4 regions of the Pseudomonas coleopterorum genome follow, and region 2 is predicted to be linked to each of the others. Evidence: predicted binding sites of a transcription regulator. Region 2 holds the regulator's gene; each other region holds the start of a gene.
The links. The regulator sigma-54, encoded in region 2, starts transcription at its own class of promoters, with help from an activator protein. The targets are predictions, from matches to a motif close to ANTGGCATNNANNTTGCTNT.

Region 1 (5,012 bases), 3.5 Mb from region 2:
CAATTCATCGAGAAACAGCACGCCATGGTGCGCCAGGGTGATTTCCCCTGGCTGCGGCCGACTTCCACCGCCCACCAGCGCCGCACCCGATGCCGAATGATGGGGATGCCGAAAGGGCCGCTGTGGCCAATTCTTCAGCGGCACATGGCTGGCCACCGACTGAATGGCCGCCACCTCCAGCGCTTCGCGCTCGTCCAGCGGCGGCAGCAATCCGGGCAATCGACTGGCGAGCAAGGTCTTGCCTGTTCCCGGTGGGCCACTGAACAACAGGTTGTGCGCGCCAGCGGCGGCCACCAGCAACGCGCGCTTTGCCGCAACCTGACCCTGCACCTCGCTCAGGTCCGGATAAGGCTTGCTCACCAGCAGCAGCCCGTTGGCATTGAAGGGACTGATCGGGTCGCGCCCATTAAAGTGACTGACCAGCTGCATCAGATCATCCGCGGCAATCACCGTCAGGTTCGAGGCCAGCGCCGCTTCTTCGGCGTTATCCCTGGGCACGATCAGCGTGCGTCCCGCGTCGCGAGCGGCAAGGGCAGCGGGCAACACACCCTGCACCGGCCGCACGGCACCTGAGAGCGCCAGTTCGCCGAGGCACTCCACATTATCCAGGGTGATCGCCGGAATCTGCCCACTGCCCGCCAGGATTCCCAGCGCAATGGCCAGATCGAACCGCCCGCCGTCTTTCGGAAGATCCGCCGGCGCCAGGTTCAACGTGATCCGCCGCGCCGGAAACTCAAGCCCCGAATTGAGGATCGCGCTGCGCACCCGATCCTTGCTCTCCTTGACCGATGCCTCCGGCAACCCCACCAGGGTCAGCGCTGGCAGCCCATTGGCCAGATGCGCCTCGACCGTGACCGCAGGCGCACCCACACCCACCTGAGCCCGGCTGTGAACGATAGCGAGAGACATGCGTGCTCCATGCGTTGAAAGATGAACCGCTTCCTGCGGTGGTGGTGCGAGGGTAGTGGATGAGGGCGGGTATGCCAGTGGGGAAATGATTCAGGGTGCTACGGACGCAAGGATGAAAGCAGTAGGCAGTTCACCATGTCCAGATGTCGCCTTTGAACGACAAACCCGGCACTAGTGGCGGATTTGTGTGATGAGTGATGCGCTGTTGCGACCCTACACCACCCCACCCCGATCCCCCATGTACGCCTCCAACCGCGACCGCAACCACCGCTCCGCCGGGTCCGTATCGGTGATGCTCAACCACACCATCGACAGGTCCAGGGTGGGCGCATCGAACGGCAGCGGTTCGTCGAACAGATTGCCATGGGCGGCCATGGCGGTGGCGGCGTAGTCGGGCAGGCCGGCGAGCAGGTCGGTGCCGGCGAGCAGGGCGGGGAGGGAGCTGAATTGGGGCACCGACAGTACCACCTGGCGTGTGCGACCGATTTCCTGCAGCCATTCGTCCGCAATACCGCTGGTGTGCGCGGTGGGCGACACCAGCACGTGGGGGCGTGAGCAGTATTCGTCCAGGGTCAGCGGTGTGGCGGACTTGTCGGCGCGCAGCACGCGCGGGCGCATGCGGCGCAGCAGTTTGCGCTTGGCGTTGGCCGGCAGGCCGCGGGTCTGGCTGATGCCCACGGTGATGTCGCCGGACGCGAGCAGGTCGGGGATGCGCCAGTAATCCACATGCTGCACCACGATCACCACCTTTGGCGCCTCGGTGCGCAAGGCGCGCAGCACTTGCGGCAACAGGCCGAACTCGACGTCGTCCGAGAGCCCGATGCGGAAGGTCATGGTGCTCACGGTGGGGTCGAAATCGTGGGTCAGGCTCAGCGCGACGGACATGGCGTCCAGCGCGGGCGAGAGGTGCCTGATGATTTCCTCGGCGCGCGCGGTGGGCTCCATGCGATGGCCGATGCGGATGAACAAAGGGTCGTTGAACAGGGCGCGCAGTCGGTTCAGCGCCGAGCTGACGGTGGGCTGGCCGAGGAACAGCTTTTCCGCGACGCGGGTGACGTTGCGCTCGAGCATGAGCGCCTCGAACACGACCATCAGGTTGATATCGGCCTTGCGCAGCTCGTTGCGGTTCATCGAAGCACGTCCCTGCCGTTCAATAACATGTTCAATGGCAATGCCTGGGAGTGACGCAAAGCGGTGCAGTCGCCCCAGCGACGTGCTGCACCCTGATGTCAGTCGGCCTTGGGCGCGGCCTTGGCTTCTATCTCGGCGACTTTGGCTTCCAGGCTCTCCAATCGCGCACGGGTACGCGCTAGGACGACCATCTGGCTGTCGAATTCTTCGCGGCTGACCAGGTCCAGCTTGCTGAAACCGGACTGCAGCAAGGCCTTGAACTGGCTTTCGAGTTCGGCGCGCGGCTGCGCGGTGTCGCCGCTGAACAGGCGGGATGCGTGGTCGCTCAGGGCGTCGAGAAAAGCTTTGGGCGCGAGCATGGAAAATATCCTGAGGCAGAGTGGGTTGCAGTGTATCACGCAGCCCCACGCTGAAAAGCAGGCCGGCCGCGCACGGTTTTCGAGCACGAGTGTGCCCATGGCTGCACCCTTGTTGTGCACCTGTCGGCGTGACCTGCTGGCGGAGTTGCACAAAAGCCGGGCAGGGCGGCGAAATCACGCGGTTTGCGCGACATGGCAAGCTTTCTGCTTAGAGCCAAGTGACCCTGGCACTGATGGACTCGCCGTGACGAGAGCAGTGCTGAGCTTCGCAGGATGTGTTTCGTCAGGAGCAGTTTATCTGGTGTCGGTCCGGGGCTGCGGGGTCGACGATGCGTTACAAAGCCAGGCACTGCGCTTAGACTTGATCCGGGTTTGTTTTCCTGGGGCAAGTCCACCAATTCGGGAGAGAGTTTCATGAAGCTAGTCACTGCCATCATCAAGCCATTCAAGCTGGACGACGTCCGCGAGTCGTTGTCGGAAATCGGCGTGCAGGGCATCACCGTAACCGAAGTCAAGGGTTTCGGTCGGCAGAAAGGCCACACCGAGCTGTATCGCGGCGCGGAGTACGTGGTCGACTTCCTGCCCAAGGTCAAGATCGACGTTGCCATCGACGACAAGGATCTGGATCGCGTCATCGAAGCCATCACCAAGGCCGCCAACACCGGCAAGATCGGCGACGGCAAGATTTTCGTGGTCAATCTGGAACAGGCGATTCGCATCCGTACCGGCGAAACCGATACCGACGCAATCTAAAAAAAAGCCGACACAACCCAACGCCCCAGGAGTAAACAATATGACTCTGCGTCAATTCGCAGGGCTAGGAGCCCTGTTGTCCCTCGCAATGCCTGGCCTTGCCTTGGCGGACGAGGCGGCAGCCCCCGTTCTCAACTCCGGCGACACCGCCTGGATGTTGACCTCGACCGCCCTCGTGCTGTTCATGACCATTCCTGGCCTGGCGTTGTTCTACGGCGGCATGGTGCGCTCCAAGAACGTGCTCTCGGTGATGATGCAGTGTTTTGCCATCACCGGCCTGATCAGCATTCTGTGGATGGTCTACGGCTACAGCCTGGCCTTCGACACGACCGGTATGGAACAAGGCGTCGTCAACTTCAACTCCTTCGTCGGCGGCCTGTCCAAGGCGTTCCTCAGCGGCGTCACCCCAAGCAGCATCACCGGCCCTGCGGCGCTGTTCCCCGAAGCGGTGTTCATCACCTTCCAGATGACTTTCGCCATCATCACCCCGGCGCTGATCGTCGGTGCCTTCGCCGAGCGCATGAAGTTCTCCGCGATGCTGATCTTCATGGCCATCTGGTTCACCCTGGTCTATGCACCGATCGCGCACATGGTCTGGTCCGGCAACGGCGGCCTGATGTGGGACTGGGGCGTGCTGGACTTCGCTGGCGGCACCGTGGTGCACATCAACGCCGGTGTGGCGGGTCTGGTTGCCTGCATCGTGCTGGGCAAGCGCAAGGGCTACCCAACCACGCCGATGGCGCCGCATAACCTGGGCTACACCCTGATCGGCGCAGCCATGCTGTGGGTCGGCTGGTTTGGCTTCAACGCCGGTTCCGCCGCTGCCGCCAACGGCACCGCTGGCATGGCGATGCTGGTGACCCAGATCGCAACCGCCGCCGCTGCACTGGGCTGGATGTTCGCCGAGTGGCTGACCCACGGCAAGCCAAGCGCGCTGGGTATCGCTTCGGGCGTGGTCGCTGGCCTGGTTGCCATCACCCCGGCTGCCGGCACCGTCGGCCCGATGGGCGCCCTGGTGATTGGCCTGGCGGCAGGTGTCATCTGCTTCCTCTGCGCCACCACGCTCAAGCGCAAGATGGGCTACGACGACTCCTTGGATGCCTTCGGTGTACACGGTATCGGTGGCATCGTCGGCGCCATCCTGACCGGTGTGTTCGCCGCTCCCGCACTGGGTGGTTTCGGCACCGTCGAAGACATCGGCGCGCAGGTCTGGATCCAGCTCAAGGGTGTCGGTTTCACCGTGGTCTACACCGCGATCGTGACCTACGTCATCCTCAAGGTTCTGGATGCGGTGATGGGTCTGCGAGTCAACGAGGAAGAAGAGGCCGTGGGCCTTGACCTCGCGCAACACAACGAGCGCGGCTACAACTTGTAACCGTTCGGAAAAAAATGCCCGGCTTGCCGGGCATTTTTTTGCCTGCGATTTGTCATCTGCATCAGTCCCTGCGGTTTTGCCGCCGGGGCGGCCCTTTGCCGTAGCGATCGAGGACGGCGGCTCACTGCAAAACAGTCACGAACAGGCTCTTTGCTTTTTCCCAGAGCGCGCTAGAATGCGCCCCGAACGGACGAGATCGGTATGTGGCAGCAGACCCTCATCACCTTGCGAGCCAAGCCTCGCGGGTTTCATCTGGTGACTGACGAGTTGCTTGCACAACTGCCGCGCCTGCGCGAATGCCGCACGGGCCTGCTGCACTTGTGGCTGCAACACACCTCGGCGTCGTTGACCGTCAACGAAAACGCCGATCCGGCCGTTCGCCGGGACTTCGAGCGCTTCTTCAACCGTCTGGTGCCACAGGGCTCGGACGGTTTCGAACACAACGACGAAGGCCCCGATGACCTGCCTGCGCACTTCAAGGCCAG
Region 2 (5,012 bases):
GGCGTCTATCGGCATGCCCCGCTTGAAGCCGAACGATTCCACCAGAAACGCGGTGCCCGGCTCCGGCTTGTTCAACAGCCGTACCTTGATGGCGTCGCGCAACTGGTAGAGGTTAAGGCTGGTGGTGTTGATCTTGAGATCGGCCAAGTCGACGATAGGCCCGAGCAAATCGCTTTCCACCCGGATGGCTTCGGCCAGCGAGCGGTTGCTGTTGCTCAGAGGGTGTCGACGTCGGGTCTCGGAGAAGCGCTTGAGTAGCGTTTCTTCGTCGGCGTCCAGGTACAGGACATCGCATTGGATGTGCTTGGCGCGCATTTCAGCCAGTAACTGCGGAAAGCGGGACAGATGGCTGGGCAGGTTACGCGCATCGATCGATACCGCCACCTGGGGCTGCGCCAGTTCGGTGTGGATCAACGCACGCTCGGCCAGTTCGGGCAGCAGCCCGGCCGGCAAGTTGTCGATGCAATAGAAACCGTTGTCTTCGAGAACATCCAGGGCAGTGCTCTTGCCTGAGCCTGAGCGGCCACTGACGATGATCAAACGCATGGTTAACGACCGTTCTGTTCGTCCAGTACCACTTGGTACAAGGCTTGATTGCTGGGCGCCGAACGCAGTCTTTCGCGCACTTCCTTGCGATCGAGCATGCTGGCGATCTGGCGGAGCAATTCCAGGTGCGCATCGGTGGCCGCTTCGGGCACCAGAAGCACGAATAGCAGGTCGACCGGAGCGCCATCGATTGCGTCGTAGTCGATCGGCGCGCTCAGGTGAACGAGGGCACTGACCGGCGTATCGCAGCCTTTGAGCCGGCAATGCGGTATGGCGATGCCGTTACCGAATCCAGTGGAGCCCAGTTTTTCACGGGCAATCAGCGCTTCGAACACGGTCTGGGTGTCGAGCGATGGCACTTCACGACCGATCAGGTTGGCGATCTCTTCGAGTGCTTTCTTCTTGCTGCCGCCCGGCACGTTCACACGTGAACGGCCGGGGGTCAGGATGGTTTCTAATCGGATCATGGGTGGGGAGTGTCAGCGAGCAGTCGCGCCTTGCAACAGACTCTGCTGTTTTTCCTTATGCTTTTTGAGTTGGCGATCCAGCTTGTCGGTAAGCAGATCGATGGCCGCGTACATGTCGTCATGTTCGGCGTTGGCAACCACCTCGCCACCGGGTATGCGCAGGGTGGCTTCGATTTTCTGTTTGAGCTTCTCGACCTCCATGATCACCTGCACGTTGGTGATCTTGTCGAAGTGGCGTTCGAGACGCTCGAGTTTTTCCCCGATGTAGGTTCGCAGGGGTTCGGTCACATCCAGTTGGTGTCCACTGATGTTGACTTGCATACCGCTTCTCCTTATTGCCATTGCATAAAGAAGCAGGCTTGGGTGCCTGCCACTGGAACGCTGTGGCACATCGCAGGGCTACATCAACCGCTTGCGTTCGCTGGACGGCGCAATCCCAAGGGACTCGCGATACTTGGCGACCGTTCGGCGGGCTACCTGGATGCCTTGTGCCTCCAGTAAACCAGCGATCTTGCTGTCACTCAACGGCTTTTTCTGATTTTCGGCGGCGACCAGTTTCTTGATGATCGCGCGGATCGCGGTGGAGGAGCATTCGCCCCCCTCGGAGGTGCTGACATGGCTGGAGAAAAAGTATTTCAGCTCGTATATGCCGCGCGGCGTGTGCATGTATTTCTGCGTGGTCACCCGGGAAATGGTCGACTCGTGCATGCCCACCGCCTCGGCGATGTCGTGCAGAACCAGGGGCTTCATGGCCTCGTCGCCGTAATCGAGGAAGCCACGCTGATGCTCGACGATCTGGGTGGCAACCTTCATCAGGGTTTCGTTGCGGCTTTGCAGGCTCTTGATGAACCAGCGCGCTTCCTGGAGCTGGTTGCGCATGAAGGTGTTGTCGGCGCTGGTGTCGGCGCGCCGCACGAAGCCGGCATACTGCGGATTGACCCGCAGCCGCGGGACCGACTCCTGATTGAGCTCGACCAGCCAGCGGTCGTTGTCCTTGCGCACGATGACGTCGGGCACGACGTATTCGGGTTCGCTGGATTCGATCTGCGAGCCAGGCCGCGGGTTCAGGCTCTGTACCAGCTCGATGACCTGGCGCAGTTCGTCTTCCTTGAGCTTCATGCGCCGCATCAGCTGGCTGTAGTCACGCGAGCCGAGCATGTCGATGAAATCGCTCACCAGCCGCTGTGCTTCGGCCAGCCAACGGGTCTTGGCCGGTAGCTGGCGCAGTTGCAGCATCAGGCATTCGCTCAGGTCGCGGGCGGCGATGCCGGCCGGTTCGAACTGCTGGATGCGATGCAGCACCGCTTCGATTTCGTCCAGTTCGATGTCCAGCTCGGGGTCGAAGGAATCGCAGATTTCCTGCAGCGTCTCGTCCAGATAACCCTGATTGTTGATACAGTCGATGATGGTCACGGCGATCAGCCGATCGGTATCGGACATGGGCGCCAGATTCAACTGCCACAGCAGGTGCGTCTGCAGGCTCTCGCCGACCGACGTGCGGGTGGTGAAGTCCCACTCGTCGTCATCGTTGCTCGGCAGGCTGCTGGCACTGGTCTGGTAGATGTCTTCCCAAGCCGTGTCGACGGGCAATTCGTTGGGGATGCGCTCGTTCCAGTCGCCTTCCTCGAGGTTGTCCACCGTCGGCGCAGACTCCTGGAAGCTCGGTTCCTGGATCTCCTGGGTCGGCTTCTGCTCGATGTTGTCGGCCAGCGGGTCGCTGTTGTCGAAGTCGTCGCCTTCTTCCTGGCGTTCGAGCATGGGATTGGATTCCAGCGCTTCCTGGATTTCCTGCTGGAGGTCCAGGGTCGATAGCTGGAGAAGGCGGATGGCCTGTTGCAACTGCGGTGTCATCGTCAGTTGCTGGCCCATACGTAGGACGAGCGATGGTTTCATGGCAGGAACTTAACACCTTGGTCGCCGGCGCGAAGCGCCTTCTACTACGGGTACCGAAGTACCCGGCTTATGTCGTAAGCAAATTATATGCCTGAAACCTGAGTGTTTGCCTAGGGCGCCATGAAAATTAATGCCCGCAGGAGGGCGACGGCGCCCTTGGGCCTTACAAGCGAAACTCGTGGCCCAGGTAGACTTCGCGGACCAGATCGTTGGCCAGGATGGTCTGGGCATCGCCTTCGGCGATCAACTGGCCATCATTGACGATATAGGCCGTTTCACAGATGTCCAGGGTCTCGCGGACGTTGTGGTCGGTGATCAATACGCCGATGCCCTTGGTCTTGAGGTGGTGGATGATCTGCTTGATGTCGCCGACCGAAATCGGATCGACACCGGCGAAGGGTTCGTCGAGCAGGATGAACTTGGGCGCGGTGGCCAGTGCACGTGCGATCTCCACGCGGCGGCGTTCACCACCCGAAAGGCTCATGCCCAGGTTGTCGCGAATGTGCGTGATGTGGAATTCCTGCAACAGGCCTTCGAGCTCGGCCAGGCGAGCCGCGGCGTCTAGCTCCTTGCGGGTTTCCAGGATGGCCATGATGTTGTCTGCCACCGACAGCTTGCGGAAGATCGAGGCTTCCTGCGGCAGATAACCGATACCCGAACGGGCACGGCCGTGCATCGGCTGGTGGCTGACGTCCAGGTCGTCGATGAGGACGCGGCCCTGATCGGCCTGTACCAGGCCGACGATCATGTAGAAGCAGGTGGTCTTGCCGGCACCGTTGGGGCCCAGCAGGCCGACGATCTGTCCGCTTTCGATGGACAGGCTCACGTCGCGTACGACTTGTCGGCTCTTGTAGCTCTTGGCCAGGTGCTGCGCTTTCAGGACTGCCATCACTGGGCCTTCTGCGGTGCGTCGGATTTCTTCTTGGGCTGGATCACCATGTCGATCCGCGGACGAGGCGTGGTGACCTTGCTGCCCGTGGCACGGCCGGCGTTGACCACCTGGCGCACCGTGTCATAGACGATCTTCTCGCCTTCGGAGGTGTTGCCGTCGTTGATGACCTTGGCCTTGTCGATCAGCACGATGCGGTTCTGCGCCGCGAAGTATTGAATGGTCACGCCATAGGCCTGAACGATGGGCTTGTCCACCGCAGGTTTCTGCTCGTAATAGGCCAGGTTGCCGACGGCAGTGAACACGTCCACGTCGCCGGTGGCGTTGCGGGTGATGGTCACGGTATTGCCGGTGATCTTCATCGACCCCTGGGTGATGATCACATTGCCCTTGTAGGTCGCCACACCCTGTTTGTCGTCGAGCTGGGCATCGTCGGACTGGATATGAATGGGCTGATCGCGGTCAGTGGGCAGTGCCCAGGCGCTCGCGCTTCCCAGTGCTGCGCTCAGGCCGAGCAAAAAGGGGAGGGTTTTAACGAGCCTCATACTGTCCTCTTACGTTGGACAACAAGTTGATCTTGCTGTCATTCAGATACGCTTTCATGCCCTTGGCCGTCGACACGCCACCGGCGCCGTCGATTCTAACGTCTTGGTCGGTCTGCGCATATTGCTTCTGTGGGAAAACGGTCATGCGTGAGCTGGTGATCAGCGTGGCGCGGCTCTTCTGGTCGGTGCGCGCGATGCGAACCGAATCGATCAGCTCGACCTGGCTGCCATCGGGATTGACCTCGCCACGGTCGCTGGTCACGTGCCATGGGTAGACAGTGCCGCGGTACAGCTGCATGTCGGGCTTGGTCAGCAAGGTCACCTGCGAGGTCTTGACGTGCTCGACCTTGTCGGCGGTCATGTCGTACTGCACGCCACCGTCGGGCAGGTACTGGCGAGCCTTCGCGTTGATAGCGTAGTAATCGATCTGGCTTTCGTCGACGGCCGCAGCCGGCTGGTCGAGGAAACGCTCCGGGCTGATGTCCCAGTAGCCGATGGCGGCGAACAGCAGCCCCAGCACACCCAGGATCACGATATTACGAATTTTCTTGTTCAGCATGTCAGGCCCTACAGGTAGGCGGCACGGGCCGCTTCGAGATTGCCTTGGGCAGCCAGGATCAGCTCGCAGAACTCGCGCGCTGCACCCATGCCACCACTGGCCTGGGTCACGCC
Region 3 (5,012 bases), 640 kb from region 2:
CCGAGGGTGGCCTTTCTGTCACATCACAGGGATCAGACGCTGTAGTACAGGTCGTATTCCAGTGGGTGTACGAAGGTACGGACCTTGATTTCTTCTTCGCTCTTCAGAGCGATGAAGGCATCGATGAAGTCGTCGCTGAACACGCCGCCCTTGGTCAGGAACGCACGGCCCTTGTCCAGCTCTTCCAGGGCTTCCTTCAGGCTGCCGCAAACCTGCGGGATTTCCTTGGCCTCTTCAGGCGGCAGGTCGTACAGGTTCTTGTCGGCGGCATCGCCAGGGTGGATCTTGTTCTGGATGCCGTCCAGGCCAGCCATCAGCAGGGCCGCGAAGGCCAGGTACGGGTTGGCTGCCGGATCCGGGAAGCGGGCTTCGATACGACGGCCCTTAGGGCTGTTGACGTAAGGAATGCGGATCGAAGCGGAACGGTTGCGAGCCGAGTAGGCCAGCATCACTGGTGCTTCGAAGCCTGGGACCAGACGCTTGTAGGAGTTGGTCGACGGGTTGGTGAAGCCGTTCAGTGCCTTGCCGTGCTTGATGATGCCGCCGATGAAGTACAGGGCGGTATCGGACAGACCGGCATAGCCTTCGCCAGCGAAGGTGTTTTTGCCTTCCTTGGAGATCGACATGTGCACGTGCATACCCGAGCCGTTGTCACCGTACAGTGGCTTGGGCATGAAGGTAGCGGTGCGGCCGTAGGCGTCGGCAACGTTGTGCACGACATACTTCAGGGTCTGCACTTCATCGGCCTTGGCGACCAGGGTGTTGAACTTGACGCCGATTTCGTTCTGGCCGGCAGTCGCCACTTCGTGGTGGTGAACTTCGACGACCTGACCCATCTCTTCCAGTGCGTTGCACATGGCAGTACGGATTTCGTGGTCATGGTCGACCGGTGGCACTGGGAAGTAGCCGCCTTTCACGCCTGGACGGTGGCCCTTGTTGCCGCCGTCGACGTCCTGGTCGGTCATCCAGGAAGCCTGTTCCGAGAAGATCTTGAACATGGAGCCGGAGATGTCCGACTTGAACTTCACTTCGTCGAAGATAAAGAACTCAGGCTCGGGACCGACGAACACGGTGTCACCGATACCGGTCGACTTCAGGTATTCCTCGGCACGGTGGGCAATGGCGCGCGGGTCGCGATCGTAGCCTTGCATGGTCGACGGTTCGATGATGTCGCAGACCAGAATCAGGGTCGGCTCTTCGGTGAACGGGTCGAGCACGGCGGTGCTGTCGTCGGGCAGCAGGATCATGTCGGAGGCTTCGATGCCTTTCCAGCCTTCGATGGAGGAGCCGTCGAACATCTTGCCGACTTCGAAGAAGTCGTCGTCCAGTGCATCGCGCGCTGGCATGGTCACGTGCTGCTGCTTGCCTTTGGTATCAGTGAAGCGCAGATCAATCCACTTGACGTCATGATCTTTGATGAGTTGAACCGACTTCGACATGTTGTCCTCCGGGGTGGAATAGGGCCGATTATGGTGAGGGCCCCAAATATGAGTGATGCCGGGCCCGATAGTCGGCCAAGGCAACCTGCCTCACAAGGGAGCAATTTGCATGCCAGTGCCCCGTGATGGGCGCAATGCCGCTGTGCCTGATCCCTATGTTCGAGCACATTCCCCTGTAGCAGCGGCGCAAGCCGCGTCATGCTTTGTTTAAGGCATCGATGTGTATAAAGGCGGGACGCGGCTTGCGCCGCTGCTACAGGGGGCGGTGGTGAATGTGGGTGCGCTGGTTTGGTGCGGGGTGTTTGTGAGCGGTCCAGAATGGTGCGTTCGGCCGTTCGTACGATAACTGGTCAAACCTTGAGCAATTTCCGCTATAATCCGCGCCCCTCTTTTCAGGCTGGCATTTCGCGCGCTGTTTTCATGAAACTTATCGTAAAAGTCTTCCCAGAGATCACCATCAAGAGCCCGCCGGTGCGCAAGCGTTTCATCCGCCAGCTCGCCAAGAACATCCGCATGGTGCTCCGTGACCTGGACCCGCAGCTGGTGGTCAATGGCGTGTGGGACAACCTTGAAGTCCAGACCAAGCTGACGGACGCCAAGGTGTTGCGCGAGATGACCGAGCGCCTGAGCTGCACGCCAGGTATCGCGCATTTCCTGCAAGTGGACGAATACCCGCTGGGCGATATGGATGACATCGTGGCCAAGTGCAAGGCGCACTTCGGCCCGCTGCTGCCTGGGAAGATCTTTTCGGTGCGCGCCAAGCGTGCCGGCAAGCATGCCTTCAGCTCGATGGACGTGGAACGCACCGTCGGCAGTCAATTGCGCCGTGAGTGCGGCGCTGCCGGCATCGACCTGAAAAAGCCCGACGTCGTGGTGCGCCTGGAAATCCGTGACCAGCGCCTGTTCGTCATCCATGACCAGCACGATGGCCTGGGCGGCTACCCGTTGGGTGCTCTGGAACAGACCATGGTTCTGATGTCCGGTGGTTTCGACTCCACCGTCGCGGCCTACCAGATCATGCGTCGCGGCCTGATGACCCATTTCTGCTTCTTCAATCTGGGCGGTCGCGCCCATGAACTGGGTGTGATGGAAGTCGCGCACTTCCTGTGGAAGAAGTACGGCAGCTCCCAACGCGTGCTGTTCATCAGCGTGCCGTTCGAAGAAGTGCTGGGCGAGATTCTCGGCAAGGTCGACAACAGCCACATGGGCGTGATCCTCAAGCGCATGATGCTGCGTGCCGCCACGCGCCTGGCCGACCAGTTGAAGATCCCTGCGCTGGTCACCGGCGAGGCCATCTCCCAGGTCTCCAGTCAGACCCTGCCCAACCTGTCGGCGATCGACAGCGCTACCGACAAATTGATGTTGCGTCCACTGCTGGCCAGCCATAAACAGGACATCATCGATCAAGCAGTTGAAATTGGGACTGCCGATTTTGCCAAACACATGCCAGAATATTGCGGCGTGATTTCGGTCAACCCGACCACCAGCGCTAAACTGCCGCGCGTTGTCCATGAAGAGAAGTCTTTCGACATGGCCGTGCTCGAGCGAGCGCTGGAGCGTGCCAAGCTGGTGTCCATCGATGAAGTCATCGACCAGCTGGGCCGGGATATCGAAGTCGAAGAGGTCAGCCAGGTGCTGCCCGGACAGGTCGTCATCGATATCCGCCACCCCGATGCGCAGGAAGACCAGCCATTGTCACTGGCCGGCATCGAGGTCAAGGCAATGCCTTTTTATGCCCTGAACAACCGCTTCAAGGAACTGGACTTCACACGCCAGTACTTGCTGTATTGCGACAGGGGCGTCATGAGCCGACTGCATGCTCACCATTTGTTGAGTGAGGGACATGCCAATGTGCGCGTTTATCGTCCGACATAGAGTTCCGGGGTTGAATGGCGGATCCATCCGCCATCGCCCTCCCGATTGCAGGTAGCGCGGGAGTCACTGCGCCGCTTGACCGAATTCGCTGTTTATTAATATTCGCCACGTAGAATGCGCGGCAACCGAATCCTCTGATCGAGATACACAAGTGATCGAAAATCTACGCAACATCGCCATCATTGCTCACGTTGACCATGGTAAAACCACCCTGGTAGACAAACTCCTGCGTCAGTCCGGCACTCTGGAGCGCAACGAGCTCAACGACGAGCGCGTGATGGACTCCAACGACCAGGAAAAAGAGCGCGGCATTACCATTCTGGCGAAAAACACCGCCATCAACTGGAACGGCTACCACATCAATATCGTGGACACCCCGGGCCACGCCGACTTCGGTGGTGAAGTAGAGCGCGTGATGTCGATGGTCGACTCCGTGCTGCTCCTGGTCGATGCCCAGGACGGCCCTATGCCGCAAACCCGTTTCGTGACCAAGAAGGCGTTCGAAGCCGGCCTGCGTCCGATCGTCTGCATCAACAAGGTCGACCGTCCGGGCGCGCGTCCTGATTGGGTTCTGGACCAGATCTTCGATCTGTTCGACAACCTGGGTGCCACCGAAGAACAGCTGGACTTCAAAGTCGTCTACGCCTCGGCCCTGAACGGCATCGCCGGTCTGGACCACAACGACATGGCCGAAGACATGACCCCGCTGTACCAGTCGATCGTCGACAACGTTCCAGCGCCAGCCGTGGACCGTGAAGGTCCATTCCAGATGCAGATTTCCGCTCTGGACTACAACAGCTTCCTGGGCGTCATCGGTGTTGGCCGTATCGCCCGTGGTTCGGTCAAGCCGAACACCCCGGTTGTGGCCATCAGTGCCGACGGCAAGAAGCGCAACGGCCGTATCCTCAAGCTGATGGGTCACCACGGTCTGCACCGTGTGGACGTCGAAGAAGCCGCTGCTGGCGACATCGTCTGCATCAGCGGTATGGACTCGCTGTTCATCTCCGACACCCTGTGCCACCCGGACACCGTCGAGGCGATGAAGCCACTGACCGTCGACGAGCCGACCGTTTCGATGACCTTCCAGGTCAACGACTCGCCGTTCTGCGGTAAGGAAGGCAAGTTCGTCACCAGCCGTAACATCAAGGACCGTCTGGACAAGGAACTGCTCTACAACGTGGCTCTGCGCGTTGAAGAAGGCGACTCGGCCGACAAGTTCAAGGTCTCCGGCCGTGGTGAGCTGCACCTCTCGGTACTGATCGAAACCATGCGTCGCGAAGGCTTCGAAATGGGTGTTGGTCGTCCGGAAGTGATCATCCGCCAGGTTGACGGCGAGAAGCAGGAACCGTTCGAGAACGTCACCATCGACACCCCTGAAGAATCCCAGGGCAAGGTCATGGAAGAAATGGGTCTGCGTAAAGGCGACCTGACCAACATGGTGCCGGATGGCAAGGGCCGTGTTCGTCTGGAATACAACATCCCTGCTCGTGGTCTGATCGGTTTCCGTAACCAGTTCCTGACCCTGACCAACGGTGCTGGCATCCTGACCTCGATCTTTGATCGCTACGCTCCGATGAAGTCGGGCCACATGTCCGGCCGTCAGAACGGCGTACTGGTTTCGGTCGAAACCGGTAAGGCGCTGACCTACTCCCTGGAAACCCTGCAGGCGCGCGGCAAGCTGTTCGTCGAGCACGGTCA
Region 4 (5,012 bases), 750 kb from region 2:
GCGCGGATCAAGCCATTCCTGCTGCGCCGCACCAAGGAGCAGGTGGCCACCGAATTGCCGGCCAAGAGCGAGATCGTCCACTGGGTCGAACTCAACGAGGCGCAGCGCGACGTGTACGAGACCGTGCGCCTGGCCATGGATAAAAAGGTACGCGCCGAAATCGACCGCAAGGGCGTGGCGCGCAGTCAGATCATCATCCTCGAAGCGCTGCTCAAGCTGCGTCAGGTGTGCTGTGACCTGCGCCTGGTCAACAGCGTTGCAGCACCGCCACCGGGCCACAGTTCGGGCAAGCTGGCCAGCCTGCTGCGATTGCTCGACGAACTGCTGGGCAGCGGTCGGCGCATCCTGCTGTTCTCCCAGTTCACCTCCATGCTGGGCCTGATCGAACAGGAGCTGCAGCAGCGAGGCATCCCCTACGCATTGCTCACCGGTACCACGCGCGATCGCCGGGCACCGGTCAGGGACTTTCAGGACGGCAGGCTGCAGATCTTCCTGATCAGCCTCAAGGCCGGCGGCGTGGGCTTGAACCTGACCGCAGCGGACACGGTGATCCACTACGACCCGTGGTGGAACCCGGCCGCGGAAAACCAGGCCACCGACCGCGCCTACCGCATCGGCCAGGAAAAACCGGTGTTCGTCTACAAGCTGATCACCCGCGGCACCGTGGAAGAGAAGATCCAGCACCTGCAGCAGGAAAAGTCAGCCTTGGCGGCCGGCATTCTCGATGCACGGGAAACCGGCGACTGGCGCCTGCAGGACAACGATATCGACGCCCTGCTCGCGCCGCTGCCGAGCCCACCGGCCAAACGCCGATAGTTGCCTGAACGGCGTTTTCAGTCGACGAAATCGGCGACCGTTGCGCGCTCCCCGAGCAGAAACCCGTCGGCCACCAGCCGCAACGGCTGCAGATCGGTGTCACTGTTCCCGGCCTCGATCAATCGCGCGAAGTGCCGGTAGAGCAGCGGGTATTCACCCACCGTTTCGAGCGTCTGCGGCACATCGTCGATGAGCAGCTGCGCGCCGCCGTGGGTCAGGCGCAGGCATCCTTCGTCGCAATGTACTTCGATCTGCCAGAGCTCGTCATGACCGTGGTCCCAGTCGAAGGCGGCGCTCACCTGCAGGCCGTTCGCGTCGCTCATGCTCAGGTCAGCCGCGATCGGCGCCTGGCGATTGCCGGGAAAGCGCAGGCTGGCCTGGGTGACGAACAGGGCTTCAGGCAGCACGTGGCTGATGATCGACAGGGCGTTGATGCCCGGATCGAACACGCCGAGGCCGCCGGCCTGCCAGATCCACTGCTGGCCCGGGTGCCACTTGCGCACGTCTTCCTTCCACTGCACCGTGACCGACTGCAGGCGTTTACCCGCCAGCCAGGCGCGGGCGCTTTCGACCCCTGCGGCGAAGCGTGAATGCCAGGCGAACAGGCAGGTCACACCCTGCTCGGCGGCCAGTTCGACCAGGGCCATGGCCTCGCCGAGGCTGGCGCAGGGCGGTTTTTCCACCAGCACGTGCTTGCCGGCCAGCAGCGCTTCGCGGACCTGCGCATAGCGACCCTGAGGCGGTGTGCAGAACGCCAGCGCCTGGATATCCGCGGCCTGTTCGAGCAACTCGTGCAGGCTGCCGAAATGCGTGACGCCGGGGCATGGCTCGCCGAGGGTGGCCACGGCGACCAGCTCGAAGGATGGGTCATTGCGCAAGGCGGGGACGTGCTGATCCTGGGCAATCTTGCCGTAGCCGACCACGCCGAGACGAATGGGGGACATCGCTGACTCCTTTTTTATTGTTGGGCCTGGGCGTTATAGCAGTTACACAGCCGTCGGCATACGTGGCAATGCACGCGGCGGGCGCAACGTCGGGACCGGGATTTGCATGCAACCGTGCCGTCCCTCACCGAAGTTGCGAGCCCGCCATGCCTGATCGCGCCCTGCCTGATCGTCCTATGCCCCCTGCCCTGCGTTTCATGCTGGCCGCTCGCCGCAGCGAGCTCGAAGGCCTGCGCGGGCTGGCCGACACCTGTGAACTGGTGACGCTGATCAGCCGCCTGGTGCATGCCCTGCAGCGTGAGCGTGGCTACACCAACCTCTATCTGGGCAGCCAGGTGGAAACCCACCGCCGGCAACTGGACCTGCACACCGAGCAGGCTAAGGCACTGGAGCACGACGTACTCCAGCGCTTGCAGGCCGTGGACCTCAATGCAGCCAGCGCGGCCGACCGCGCCCGCCTGTTCAACCGCGTTGCCTACGTCCTGCACGGTTTCGACGAATTGCCCGGCCTGCGGCGGCGCATTCGCGAACGCCTGCTCGCACCCAGCGTGGCCACGGCGGCGCTGACTCGCCTGATTGGTGGACTCATGGCCGTGGTCTTCGAGGCGGCCGACACGGCCATCGATCCGGACATCACCCGGGTGCTGGTGGCGCTGTTCAACTTCATGCAGGGCAAGGAGCTGGCGGGTCAGGAGAGGGCCACCGGCGTGGCCGGCTTCTCGGCGGGTTTTTTCGACGCCAGTGTGCAGGAGCGCATCCTGCACCTGACGCAAAGCCAGGAGCGCTGCTTCCAGACCTTCAGCGAATTTGCCGACCCGCTGGCCGGTCAGCGCTGGGCCGAGCTGCAGCGCAGCGAACTCACCACACAGTTGTTGCGCCTGCGCGAAGTCGGCATGCGCACCTCGGCGCAACATCCGGTGGACCCGGGCCTGTCGCAGCTCTGGTTCGAGCTGCACAGCCAGCGCATCGATCAGATGCACGAGGTGGAGAAGCAACTTGCCGAGCAACTGTTGGCCAGTTGTCAGAGCAGCATCAAGCTGGCCAATGCCGACCTCGACAACCACCGCGTGCTGTTGCAACGCCTGGCCAGTCTGGAAACCATGGGCTGCGGCGATGCCCGGCTGTTCAGCGTGCATGCCAGCGATCTCGACAGCCCTGCGCCCGACGGTCACGGACCGCAGATGGGCCGCTCGCTGCTGGACCTGCTGCAGGCCCAGACCCACCGTCTGCAGGATGCCAACCTGCAACTGGACGAGGCCCGCCAGGCGCTCAATGAACGCAAGCTGGTGGAACGGGCCAAGCAATTGTTGATGAATGAATATGCCCTCAGCGAAAGCGAGGCGTACACCCGACTGCGGCAATCGGCGATGTCGCGAGGGCTGCGCATGGTCGACATGGCGCAGAACGTATTGGCCGTCGCTGGCAAAGGTTGAGGCACAGACTGCGCCCTATTTGCGCACCCTGCCGGTGGCATGCTCCGCATCCGTGCACACGGACGCTCCATTGCGCGAGGACCACTGCGTCCCGTGCGGCTCTCGACGCCTTGGCACGCAATCTGCTTTGAGACACACAGGACCGCAGCCAACTGCGGTCGACTATTCGAATCCTGGACAACGGCGTCCACGCGTTCCGGCAGCATTGCCCGGAGCGCGTGACCGCCGTTTTTTTTTGCATTTTTTTGGCCGCCAGCAGCAGGGGAATCAGCGATGGATGACACGCCTTTCAAAGCACACCCGCACGACGCCAAGCGTCGGCACTTTCTCAAGCAGTCGTTGACCGTGGCCGGTGCCGGTGCAGCCCTTGGACTGCTGCCACCCGGGCTGTCCTCGGCGGTCTGGGCAGCGGGCAGCGACGGTCTGGAAACCACCACGGCCAAGCTGGGCTTCATCGCGCTGACCGATGCCGCGCCGCTGTTCGTCGCCGACGAGAAAGGATTCTTCGCCAAGCACGGCATGACCGGGGTGGAAGTGCTCAAACAGTCGTCCTGGGGTACAACGCGGGACAATCTGGTGCTGGGTTCGGCCGCCAACGGCATCGACGGCGCACACATCCTCACACCCATGCCCTACCTGATCGCTGCTGGCAAGGTCACGCCCAACAACCAGCCAGTGCCCATGTACATCCTCGCGCGGCTTAACCTGTCCGGCCAGTGCATCTCGGTGGGCAACGAACATGCCGACCTCAAGCTGGGCCTGGATTCCGCACCGTTCAAGGCGGCGCTGGCCAGCAAGCGTGCCAGCGGCAAGACCGTCAATGCCGCGATGACCTTCCCCGGCGGCACCCACGATTTGTGGTTGCGCTACTGGCTGGCCGCAGGTGGCATCGACCCGAACAAGGACCTGTCCACCATCGTCGTGCCCCCGCCGCAGATGGTCGCCAACATGAAGGTCGGCAGCATGGACAGCTTCTGCGTCTGCGAACCGTGGAACGCCCAGCTGATCAATCAGAAAGTCGGCTACACGGCCAACACCACGGGAGAGATCTGGAACAAGCATCCGGAGAAGGCCCTGGCCCTGCGCGCCGACTACGTGGACAAGCACCCCAACGCGACCAAAGCCCTGCTCAAGGCCGTGATGGAAGCGCAGATGTTCTGCGAGCGGCCGGAGAACAAGGACGAAGTGGCAGAGATCTGCGCCAAGCGTCGCTGGATCAACGCGCCGGTGGCGGACATCATCGAGCGCATGAAAGGCAACTTCGACTACGGCACCGGCAAGGTGGTCAAGGACAGCCCGCACATCATGCGCTACTGGGACGACTTCGCCTCCTACCCGTTCAAGAGCCACGACCTGTGGTTCCTCACCGAGAACAAGCGTTGGGGCTACCTGCCCAAGGACTTCGACAGCCAGGCCTTGATCGCCAAGGTCAATCGCTCCGATATCTGGCGCCTGGCCGCCGGGGAATTGAACGTGCCGGCGGCGCAGATCCCCGATTCCGACTCGCGCGGTGTCGAGACCTTCTTCGACGGCAAGACCTTCGATCCTCAGAACCCGCAGGCCTATCTCGACAGCCTGTCCATCAAGGCCCTGGCCTGATGTTTCCCGCACTCACCGGAGGTCACCATGAATGCTGAAGTGAAGAAGCTGCACAGCGCCGCCCAGGCCGTCGCCAAGGCCCAGGTCAAGCCGCCGGTGATGGCGAAACTGCTGAAGAACGCCCGCCGCTTCGTGTTGCAGCAGTGCCTGCCCCCGGTGGTGATCGGCGCCCTGCTGTTGCTGGTCTGGCAACTGGTGTGCAGCGGCAAGGGCGCGGCGC

Region 1: glnK (P-II family nitrogen regulator) is a predicted target of sigma-54. The motif match lies at 2,591-2,610, and genes of this name have one in related genera.
Region 3: glnA (glutamate--ammonia ligase) is a predicted target of sigma-54. The motif match lies at 1,537-1,556, and genes of this name have one in related genera.
Region 4: BLV18_RS07375 (CmpA/NrtA family ABC transporter substrate-binding protein) is a predicted target of sigma-54. The motif match lies at 3,303-3,322, and genes of this name have one in related genera.

The regions. Positions count from the first base shown of each region.
Region 1 is NZ_FNTZ01000001.1:4,447,103-4,452,114, reverse strand. Features, by position in the region: partial or broken gene BLV18_RS20075 (YifB family Mg chelatase-like AAA ATPase) at 1-909, opposite strand; gene BLV18_RS20070 (LysR family transcriptional regulator) at 1,123-2,040, opposite strand; gene BLV18_RS20065 (accessory factor UbiK family protein) at 2,139-2,399, opposite strand; gene glnK (P-II family nitrogen regulator) at 2,814-3,152, shown strand; gene BLV18_RS20055 (ammonium transporter) at 3,193-4,527, shown strand; gene BLV18_RS20050 (secondary thiamine-phosphate synthase enzyme YjbQ) at 4,729-5,012, shown strand, end outside.
Region 2 is NZ_FNTZ01000001.1:904,652-909,663, forward strand. Features, by position in the region: gene rapZ (RNase adapter RapZ) at 1-546, opposite strand, end outside; gene ptsN (PTS IIA-like nitrogen regulatory protein PtsN) at 549-1,013, opposite strand; gene hpf (ribosome hibernation-promoting factor, HPF/YfiA family) at 1,026-1,334, opposite strand; gene BLV18_RS03985 (RNA polymerase factor sigma-54) at 1,413-2,906, opposite strand; gene lptB (LPS export ABC transporter ATP-binding protein) at 3,070-3,795, opposite strand; gene lptA (lipopolysaccharide transport periplasmic protein LptA) at 3,795-4,340, opposite strand; gene lptC (LPS export ABC transporter periplasmic protein LptC) at 4,327-4,899, opposite strand; gene BLV18_RS04005 (KdsC family phosphatase) at 4,908-5,012, opposite strand, start outside.
Region 3 is NZ_FNTZ01000001.1:263,204-268,215, forward strand. Features, by position in the region: gene glnA (glutamate--ammonia ligase) at 33-1,439, opposite strand; gene thiI (tRNA uracil 4-sulfurtransferase ThiI) at 1,860-3,314, shown strand; gene typA (translational GTPase TypA) at 3,466-5,012, shown strand, end outside.
Region 4 is NZ_FNTZ01000001.1:1,652,534-1,657,545, reverse strand. Features, by position in the region: gene BLV18_RS07390 (DEAD/DEAH box helicase) at 1-816, shown strand, start outside; gene BLV18_RS07385 (Gfo/Idh/MocA family protein) at 834-1,760, opposite strand; gene BLV18_RS07380 (nitrate regulatory protein) at 1,907-3,193, shown strand; gene BLV18_RS07375 (CmpA/NrtA family ABC transporter substrate-binding protein) at 3,467-4,792, shown strand; gene ntrB (nitrate ABC transporter permease) at 4,820-5,012, shown strand, end outside.